One region of the Vibrio sp. J502 genome, then DNA from elsewhere that is predicted to be linked to it. Evidence: predicted binding sites of a transcription regulator. Region 1 holds the regulator's gene; each other region holds the start of a gene.
The links. Region 1 encodes MetJ, which represses methionine synthesis genes. Its sites were predicted from a motif close to TTAGACNTNTANANGTCTAA; they were not measured.

Region 1 (3,285 bases):
ACAACGTTTATAAATACACTGCGAAAGGCAACACCGTCGCTGTGATCTCAAACGGCACGGCTATTCTTGGTTTAGGTAACTTAGGTCCGATGGCTTCCAAGCCCGTCATGGAAGGAAAAGCGCTACTGTTTAAACGCTTTGCTGGGCTTGATTCAATTGATATTGAAGTAAAACACCGCACAATCGATGAATTTGTCGATACGGTTGCCAACATCGCCGACACCTTTGGCGGCATCAACTTAGAAGATATCAAAGCACCAGATTGCTTTGAGATTGAACGCCGCTTGATCGAGCGCTGTAATGTGCCTGTTTTCCATGACGATCAACACGGCACTGCGATTGTTACCGCCGCTGGCATGCTCAATGCGATTGAACTGCAAGGCAAGAAACTCAACGAATGCACTATCGTCTGTCTTGGCGCTGGCGCAGCAGCCACCGCTTGCATGGAACTACTGATTAAGTGCGGCGCAATGCGTGAAAAAATCTACATGCTTGATCGCAAAGGTGTGATTCATACTCGTCGCGATGACATTAATGAATATAAGCAGTTGTTCGCTAATAACACCGACAAACGCACACTGGAAGATGTGATTGAAGGCGCTGACTTATTCCTAGGTGTGTCAGGCCCCAACCTGCTGCCTGCCGAAGCGCTAAAATTAATGGCCGATAAACCGATCGTATTTGCTTGCTCAAACCCGGATCCGGAAATTAAACCGGAACTCGCACGCGCGGTACGTGACGATTTAATTCTCGGCACAGGTCGTAGCGATTATCCAAACCAAGTCAACAATGTGTTGTGCTTCCCATTTATTTTCCGTGGCGCTTTGGATGTCCGTGCTAGTGAAATTAATGACCAAATGAAGCTAGCCGCCGTTGAGGCGATACGTGAACTGGCTAAAGAAGAAGTGCCGGCTGAAGTGTTGAAAGCTGCAGGCGTAAAAGCGTTAAGTTTCGGCCCTGAATACATCATTCCAAAACCGATGGACCCACGCCTACTGCCTCGTGTTGCTAAAGCGGTTGCTCAAGCAGCGGTTGACTCTGGCGTCGCTCGAATCGAGATGCCTGTCAATTACATGCAAGAATAATCACAAGCTTGAGCGGCTAAATGCCTCGCTCGAAAAAAAACCGCTGACTTTCAGCGGTTTTTTTATATTCTGAGACACAGAGCCAAAGTCACAATGGCAACTTACCCAGTATCCTCTCTATTTTATCTCGTTGTACCGCAATTACGCGCTACACTTCTTCATCATCATACGCTTCAAATTCAATGCCCATGGCGGTCATTAATGCTTTTGCTTCCGTCGGAATATCGTCTGGACGATCTTTTCTCAAATCTTCGTCGGTCGGTAAAGGTTGACCAGTATAAGCATGCAAGAAGGCTTCACACAGCAGCTCACTGTTCGTTGCGTGGCGTAAGTTATTGATTTGACGGCGAGTGCGCTCATCAGTTAATACTTTCAACACTTTCAATGGGATTGAAACGGTGATTTTTTTGACTTGCTCACTCTTCTTCCCATGTTCAGCATATGGGCTAATGTATTCCCCATTCCAGTCTGCCATTGCGCACCTTCGTTATCGTAATTGGTCGTTAAAAATTTGAAAGTTGGATTTTAGCGGGATTTACCGCCACAAGCAAAGATATATAGACGTCTGGATATATTGACGTCTTCTTTTTGGTTCAGTAAAGTGTGCCATTATCGACTGAGAGATAGCAATATAGCGCACTATCGGATATAGCTAATACTCTAGACAATTGAAATTGCCACCTTAGTTGTCCCCGAATAAGGCAGGAACCCCCTCAATAAAAGTCAGTTTATTGAGTTTATTAAGTAAGGAAACCGTCATGACCACTCGCAAGCCAGCCACCATCGCCGTTAGAACCGGTATTGAATCCGACTCTCAATATCATGCTGTTGTGCCTCCAATTTATCTTTCGACAAATTATAGCTTTCCTGCGTTTGGTGAAGTGCCTAAATACGATTACACACGCTCTGGCAACCCGAATCGAGGTCTGCTCGAAAAAGCGTTGTTTGAACTCGAATCGGGTCAAGGCGCGGTGGTGACTAACTGTGGCACTTCGGCGCTGAATCTATGGGTTTCCGCCTTTTTAAGTCCTGACGATCTGATTGTGGCCCCGCATGACTGTTACGGTGGCACATATCGCCTGTTTAATACACGCGCCAAAAAAGGCGATTTTAAGACACTCTTTATTGATCAATCCGATCCAAACGCTTTGCAGGCCGCTTTGGCGAAAAAACCCAAATTGGTACTCATTGAAACCCCATCCAACCCATTAGTTCGCGTGGTAGATATTGCTGATATTTGCCAACAAGCACACGCCGTCGGTGCATTAGTGGCGGTTGACAACACCTTCTTAACGCCAGTGTTCCAAAAACCATTAGAGTTGGGCGCAGATTTTGTCATCCACTCCACCACCAAATTCATCAACGGCCACTCCGATGTGATTGGCGGAGTTGTTATCACCAAAACAGAGCAGCACGCTGAAGAGCTAGCATGGTGGGGCAACTGCCTTGGCTCAACGGGAACCCCTTTTGATAGCTATATGACGCTGCGTGGCATTCGTACCTTAGGCGCAAGAATGCGCGTCCATGAGGAAAGCTCACGTGCCATTTTGGACTATCTGCAAAGCGAAGCCTTAGTAAAGGTCATTTATCACCCGAGTTTGCCAGAGCATCCTGGCCATGAGATAGCGAAAAAGCAGCAATCTGGCTTTGGATCTATGCTAAGTTTTGAGTTTGCGGGCAGCTTTGAACAGCTCAAATATTTTGTCTCTCAGTTAACATTATTCTCACTGGCAGAATCATTAGGAGGCGTGGAGAGCTTAATCTGCCACCCCGCTTCGATGACTCACCGAGCGATGGGCGAAGAAGCGTTGGCCGAAGCCGGTGTTTCACAGCAGCTATTACGCCTATCGGTCGGCTTAGAAGATGCCCAAGATTTGATTGACGATCTCGCTCAAGCCTTTGCTAAAGCGAAGGAGGCCTATTAATGACTGCCCTACGTCAATTGCACAAGTTTGGCGGTAGCAGCCTTGCCGATCCTGAATGCTACAAACGGGTCGTTAATATCTTAAAAGAGTATTCTCAAGCTGATGATTTGGTGGTGGTTTCTGCCGCAGGAAAAACCACCAATCGTTTAATCGAATTTCTCGACGCTCTCAATAAAGATGGCCGAGTGGCTCATGAGAACTTGCAATCGGTCCGTCAGTACCAAATCGATTTAATCAACGCGCTGCTCGATAAAGATGCAGCGCAACCGCTCATC
Region 2 (3,285 bases), 740 kb from region 1:
ATTTGACTCGCTTTCGCTTCCCATTCTGCTGGCAACTCGCCGTTTACGCGGCGTTTGAACTCAGCGGCTTCGGCTGGGTAGGCGGCGGCGTAGGCTTCAAACTTGGCGTTCCAATCGGTTTCTTTCGCTTGGCCAGCTTCTTTGGCATCCCACTGCGCGTAAATGTCGGCAGGGATGTGGAAAGGTGCATGCGGCCAACCCAGGAATTCACGCGCTGCTTTGATTTCTTCAGCGCCTAAAGGGGCACCGTGACAGTCGTGTGAGCCTGCTTTGTTTGGCGAACCAAAACCGATGATGGTTTTGGTGCAAATCAAGGTTGGACGAGGGTCTGCTTTCGCAGCCTCAATCGCGGCATTAATCGCTTCAGCGTTATGGCCATCAACCGCAGCAATAACATGCCAGCCGTACGCTTCAAAACGTTTTGGCGTGTCATCAGAGAACCAGCCTTCCACATGACCATCGATAGAGATGCCGTTGTCATCCCAAAACGCAATCAGTTTGCCAAGGCCTAGCGTACCGGCCAAAGAACACGCCTCGTGCGAGATGCCTTCCATCAAACAACCATCACCCATGAACACATAAGTGAAGTGGTCAACAATGTCGTGACCCGGTTTGTTGAACTGCGCCGCCAGTGCTTTTTCAGCCATCGCCATGCCGACCGCATTGGTAATACCTTGGCCTAGTGGGCCCGTGGTGGTTTCAATGCCCGGCGCGTAACCGTATTCTGGGTGACCTGGTGTTTTTGAGTGCAATTGACGGAAGTTTTTCAAATCATCAATCGACAGCGCGTAACCGCTCAGGTGCAATAAAGAGTAAATCAGCATTGAGCCGTGGCCGTTCGACAGCACAAAACGGTCGCGGTCAGCCCATTGTGGGTTTTGTGGGTTATGGTTTAAGTGGCCACGCCAAAGAACTTCAGCGATATCGGCCATACCCATCGGTGCACCAGGGTGACCAGAGTTAGCTTGTTGAACACCGTCCATACTAAGAGCACGGATGGCATTGGCGAGTTCTTTATTAGAAACAAGGTTATGGGAAGACATGTCTGCTCCTGAGTGCATTAAGCGAATCCAAATTAACGGAAATGGGCTGAAAATAGCGCGGCTATTCTCTCAAAGCACTTTTCTCACTGCAAACGTTTTACTGGAGGAATAGTGCTCTTTGGCGCTTATTTTTAGGATAAAAAACCAAACTCCAATTTTTCATCTAAATTTAAGCAAACGTTTGGTTTACAGACAGGCGTAAAAATAACTTGTAATTCGACTATTCAAAACTAGAATAGACGTCTAGATGTAGAAACACCTGCATAAACTAATGAATAACGATGGTGAGCAAAGCTTGCCATAGTCCAACGAATAAAAGTGGAGCTCCCATGGCTAAGCACCTGTTTACTTCTGAATCCGTTTCAGAAGGTCATCCAGATAAAATTGCAGACCAAATTTCTGATGCGGTTTTGGATGCGATTCTAGAACAAGACATCAAAGCGCGTGTTGCTTGTGAAACTTACGTGAAAACCGGCATGGTCATGGTTGGTGGTGAAATCACGACCTCTGCATGGGTGGACATTGAAGAGCTTACTCGCCAAACCGTTCGTGAAATTGGTTACGTCAACTCAGAGATGGGTTTCGATGCCAATTCTTGCGCCGTTTTGAATACCATTGGTAAACAGTCACCTGATATCAACCAAGGTGTTGATAAGGCCGATCCTAAAGAACAAGGCGCCGGTGACCAAGGTATTATGTTCGGTTACGCGACCAACGAAACTGAAATCCTGATGCCAGCACCGATCACCTACGCTCACCGCTTGATGCAAAAACAAGCAGAAGTGCGTAAAAATGGCACGCTTTCTTGGCTACGTCCTGATGCAAAATCTCAAGTTACCTTCCAATATGACCAAGGTAAAATTGTCGGAATTGATGCAGTCGTTCTTTCAACGCAACATTGCGACTCTATCTCGACAGCTGACCTACGCGAAGGCGTCATGGAAGAGATCATTAAGCCTGTGTTGCCAGCCGAGTGGCTTAGCAAAGAGACCAAATTCTTCATCAACCCAACCGGTCGTTTTGTGATTGGCGGCCCAATGGGTGACTGTGGTTTAACTGGTCGTAAGATCATTGTTGATACCTACGGCGGCGCAGCGCGTCACGGTGGTGGTGCATTCTCTGGTAAAGATCCATCAAAAGTAGACCGTAGTGCAGCCTACGCGGCGCGTTATGTAGCGAAAAACATCGTGGCGGCTGGCCTTGCTGACCGCTGTGAAATTCAGTTGTCATACGCCATTGGTATTGCAGATCCAACCTCAATCATGGTCGAAACCTTTGGTACTGAGAAAGTATCACAAGAGATCATCATTGAAGCGGTACGCCAGCACTTCGACCTACGCCCATACGGCCTACAAGAAATGCTCAATTTGCTGCAACCGATCTACAAGAAAACCGCCGCTTACGGTCACTTCGGCCGTGAAGAGTTTCCTTGGGAAGCGACTGACAAAGCCGCCATCCTACGTGACTTTGCTGGCTTGAAGTAATTTTCAACCTAGTTTAAATTTGTAAGCCCTTGCTCATTCGCAAGGGCTTTTTTCTAGGAATGAATCTGTGCCTAATTTTGAGCTACATTACCGTGCGCAAGTAAAAGCAAAACAGTGCATCACAACCGCTCGTCACTATTTTCAACACGACTTCCCTATGCCGAGTATCAGCTATCAGTTACGGGGAAAGGCGGCAGGTAAGGCTTATTTACAACGTTGGGAAATCAGACTGAATCCAGTGCTGTTTGCTGAAAATCAACGCGCCTTTCTCGATGAAGTGATCCCACATGAAATCGCCCACCTAATTACCTACCAGCGCTATGGTCGCGTTCGTCCACACGGTAAAGAGTGGCAGGGTGTGATGAATCAAGTGTTTCATTTACCAGCCAATACCACTCATCGCTTTGAAGTCTCTTCTGTGCAAGGCAAAACCTTTGAATATCACTGCGCCTGTGCGCATTATCCGCTCACTGTCCGTCGTCACAATAAAGTGATGCGCAATCAAGCCACCTACCGCTGTCAACACTGTGCGCAAACGCTCCATTTTACTGGCGTGCAGCTTTCCTAAATAAACTTTGGTTGCTGCTACTTGAATCCACAGCGGTGTGGTTACACCCATCTGCAATTAACAACAAAAACATCATTTATTATTCTTTAATCTGAGTGTTAGACTAATAAAAACCATACTTATATCAGTCTAAATGATGTCCTATTTTCGCTTATTGCTTGTGAATAGCAGCTTAGCTTTGTTCTCGTTT
Region 3 (3,285 bases), 1.2 Mb from region 1:
CCACAAGTCAAAGTGATTCAACGAGACAGTACCATTGAAGATGCCAAGCAGGCTTTTCTTAACCGCAAAGTTAGCGGTATTTTAGTGATTCCTGAACATTTTTATAAAGACCTACTACTTGGAAAAAGTCCAACACTGGCCTACGCTGGCGATGCCTCTTACTTTCTAGTGTACGGCACCATCGTTGAGGGCTTATCGCAAGCTGGTGGAACCTTAGCCGCGAAAAGTAAAGTGTCACGTTTAGTGATGGAAGGAGAACCGCTTTCTCTGGCCGCTCAGCACTATTCCGCCACAAGCATCAACCTAAAACCGACCTTTAACCCACGCATGGGTTATGTTGATTACGTTGTCCCAGCGGTGTTTGTTTTGATCTTACAACAAACCATGATCATGGCGGCAGGATTAATGGGCGGAACACAAAAGCACGGAAATGGCTATTGGAGTCATACCACACCGCTACGATTAATATTGGTACGCAGCATTGTCCTTGTTGCTGTTTATTATCTACTCAGCATGTACTACTTTGGTGCCAGTTTTACCTCACATGGTGTCAACACCCTCGCCAGTGCGGGGCATTTATTGCTACTTCTACTGCCTTTCTTACTGGCCTCTTGCCTATGCGGCATTTGGCTTGGTTCAGTTACACCGCGGCGAGAATTGGTGACGTTAGTGGTATTAATCAGCTCAATGCCACTGATTTTTTCAGTTGGTTTTATTTGGCCGTTAGAAGCAATTCCACGCCCTATCATTTGGATATCCAACCTCTTTCCAAGTACGCCTGCCATTCAGAGTTTTCTCAGTTTGAACCAAATGGGCGCATCATGGGATCAAATCAGCACTCAGTGGGGGATCTTGTGGGTGCAAGTGTTTGGTTGGGGAGCCCTTGCTTTTTACCAACTCCAGCGGAAGCGTTAATTAATCATTCCTGCCACTGCTGACGCATACGCTCAACAGTGGCATCATCGATACCATGAACATTCTGGTATTGCGCACGGCAAACATTAATCACTAAGGTTGCATGGTAACGTTTAGCCAACTGCTGGTAAGCTCGCATCTCCCAATGTCGAACAAAAGTATTCGCCACAACAACGTCCTCACCTTGCGCTAAACAGCGCTCCACTTGCTGTTGACACCACCGATGAGCTTGCTCGATTTTATCTGGCTGATAACAATAGTTGCCTTTCTCATTGATAAAATACATATCCGCTTCAAAATGTTTTGCATGTAGCGTCCTTGCTAAGGTGCTTTTGCCTGAGCCGGGTAATCCCCTGATCAAAGTTAAGGTTAGCGCCATGTGTATCCAACAGGTAAGTAAACGGATATCCAATAGTAACCAATTTCACAGCAAGATTCATTTTGCTATCGACATCTGGTTTTGATTGAGTTAAGTTCGGCAGTATAGACGTCCAAAAATAGCTTAGGGAGAAAGCTGTGCCGATTAAGATCCCAGACCAACTGCCTGCTGGTGATGTACTGCGTCATGAAAACATTTTCGTGATGTCAGAAACACGTGCCGCCACACAGGGCATCCGTCCACTGAAAGTTTTGATTTTGAATTTAATGCCGAAGAAAATCGAAACCGAGACTCAGTTTTTACGCCTGTTATCCAATACTCCGCTGCAAGTGGATATTGAATTACTGAGAATTGATGAGCGCCCAAGTAAAAATACCCCCACTGAGCATTTGGAGAACTTTTACCGTCAATTTGAGATGGTAAAAAATCGCAACTTCGACGGGCTCATCATCACTGGAGCGCCTTTGGGGTTGGTTCAATTTGAAGATGTGATTTATTGGGAACACTTAAAAAGCGTGATGGAATGGGCTAAAAATCACGTCACTTCCACACTCTACGTTTGCTGGGCAGCGCAAGCGGGGCTAAAACTGCTCTACAATCTACCCAAACGAACTCGCAAAGAAAAATTATCGGGCGTTTATCATCATGAAATCCACCATCCCTTTCATCCGATATTACGCGGCTTTGACGACACCTTTTTAGCGCCCCATTCTCGTTATGCTGATTTCTCACCAGAATACTTAGCCGAACATACGAATTTAGATATTCTCGCCACCTCTGATGTGGCGGGTGTGTACTTAGCCTCAACCAAAGACAAACGTAACGTGTTTGTCACAGGTCACCCTGAGTACGACGCACATACACTGCATGGTGAATATATTCGAGATTTAGGTGAAGGGATGGAACCCGCAATCCCAGTCAACTACTACCCCAATGACAACCCAGATAATAAGCCAGTCGCCAGTTGGCGAAGCCACGGTCACTTGCTGTTTGCAAACTGGTTAAACTACTGTGTTTACCAACAAACACCTTACGACCTTGAACACTTTAGCGAAGATAAATTTACCAAAGACGATTAGTGTTTCATGCCTGATCATCTCAGTAATGAGGTGTTCAGGTTTTCATCAAACATAGTGCATACTGACTCGCATTCTTCTCTGCTCTTTCTCCCTCAATCTTCTGATTTCCTTATCATGCGTCTAAGCCATTTAGGAGCTGCAGATAATGAAAAAAGTACTGATGATATTGATAATGTTCACGTTATCGGCCTGTGTCACCGTGAACGAAAAAGGTGAGCCTGAAGTAAAAGCGGATCCGGTTGAAATGGCCGAATCTCGCATTGCGCTCGGCCTAGGCTATTTAGAAAATGGCAACATGAGCAAAGCGCGTGAGAACCTAGAAAAAGCCACACAACATGCGCCAACTTACTATCGATCGCAACTTGCGATGGCTCACTACTACGAAACTGTCGGTGAAACAGAGGCCACACGTAAAACCTATCAAACCGCGCTTCGCGCCCATCCCAAAAATGGCAATATTCTCAATAACTACGGCACATTTTTGTGCAAGCAGGGCGAATATCAAAAAGCCGATGAATATTTTAACCGCGCCATTGCTCAACCCTATTATTACCTTGTCCCTGCAAGCTATGAGAACGCAGCCTTTTGCGCGTTAAAATCTGGCGATAAAGAACAAGCGCACTACTATTTTGCAAAAACATTAGACCATGACCCTAATCGAGCTCGTTCATTGCTGCAATTAGCTAAATTGGAAATTGACGCTCAACAATACACGCAAGCTCGCATCCGCTTGATGCAATTTAATCAGCGCTACGGTAACCAAAAAACATCGCTTCAATTATTGGTAGAGTTAGAGAAAAAGGCAGGAAATAAAGCGTTAGAGAAAAAATATCAAGCGGCGCTCGATACCTTTTCCTAACATCGTATTACTAGGGCAAGGGTTATTTGATATTGGTGGGTCTACCGTCTTTG

Region 2: a site for MetJ is predicted at 1,279-1,298, ahead of metK (methionine adenosyltransferase). Genes of this name have one in related genera too.
Region 3: a site for MetJ is predicted at 1,391-1,410, ahead of metA (homoserine O-succinyltransferase). Genes of this name have one in related genera too.

The regions. Positions count from the first base shown of each region.
Region 1 is NZ_CP104554.1:3,112,624-3,115,908, reverse strand. Features, by position in the region: gene N5E84_RS14495 (malic enzyme-like NAD(P)-binding protein) at 1-1,085, shown strand, start outside; gene metJ (met regulon transcriptional regulator MetJ) at 1,234-1,560, opposite strand; gene N5E84_RS14485 (O-succinylhomoserine (thiol)-lyase) at 1,844-3,010, shown strand; gene N5E84_RS14480 (bifunctional aspartate kinase/homoserine dehydrogenase II) at 3,010-3,285, shown strand, end outside.
Region 2 is NZ_CP104554.1:2,373,273-2,376,557, forward strand. Features, by position in the region: gene tkt (transketolase) at 1-1,043, opposite strand, end outside; gene metK (methionine adenosyltransferase) at 1,373-2,527, shown strand; gene N5E84_RS10870 (SprT family zinc-dependent metalloprotease) at 2,595-3,095, shown strand; gene endA (deoxyribonuclease I) at 3,229-3,285, shown strand, end outside.
Region 3 is NZ_CP104554.1:987,170-990,454, reverse strand. Features, by position in the region: gene N5E84_RS04730 (ABC transporter permease) at 1-915, shown strand, start outside; gene N5E84_RS04725 (ATP-binding protein) at 920-1,294, opposite strand; gene metA (homoserine O-succinyltransferase) at 1,432-2,373, shown strand; gene pilW (type IV pilus biogenesis/stability protein PilW) at 2,519-3,232, shown strand; gene N5E84_RS04710 (hypothetical protein) at 3,255-3,285, opposite strand, start outside.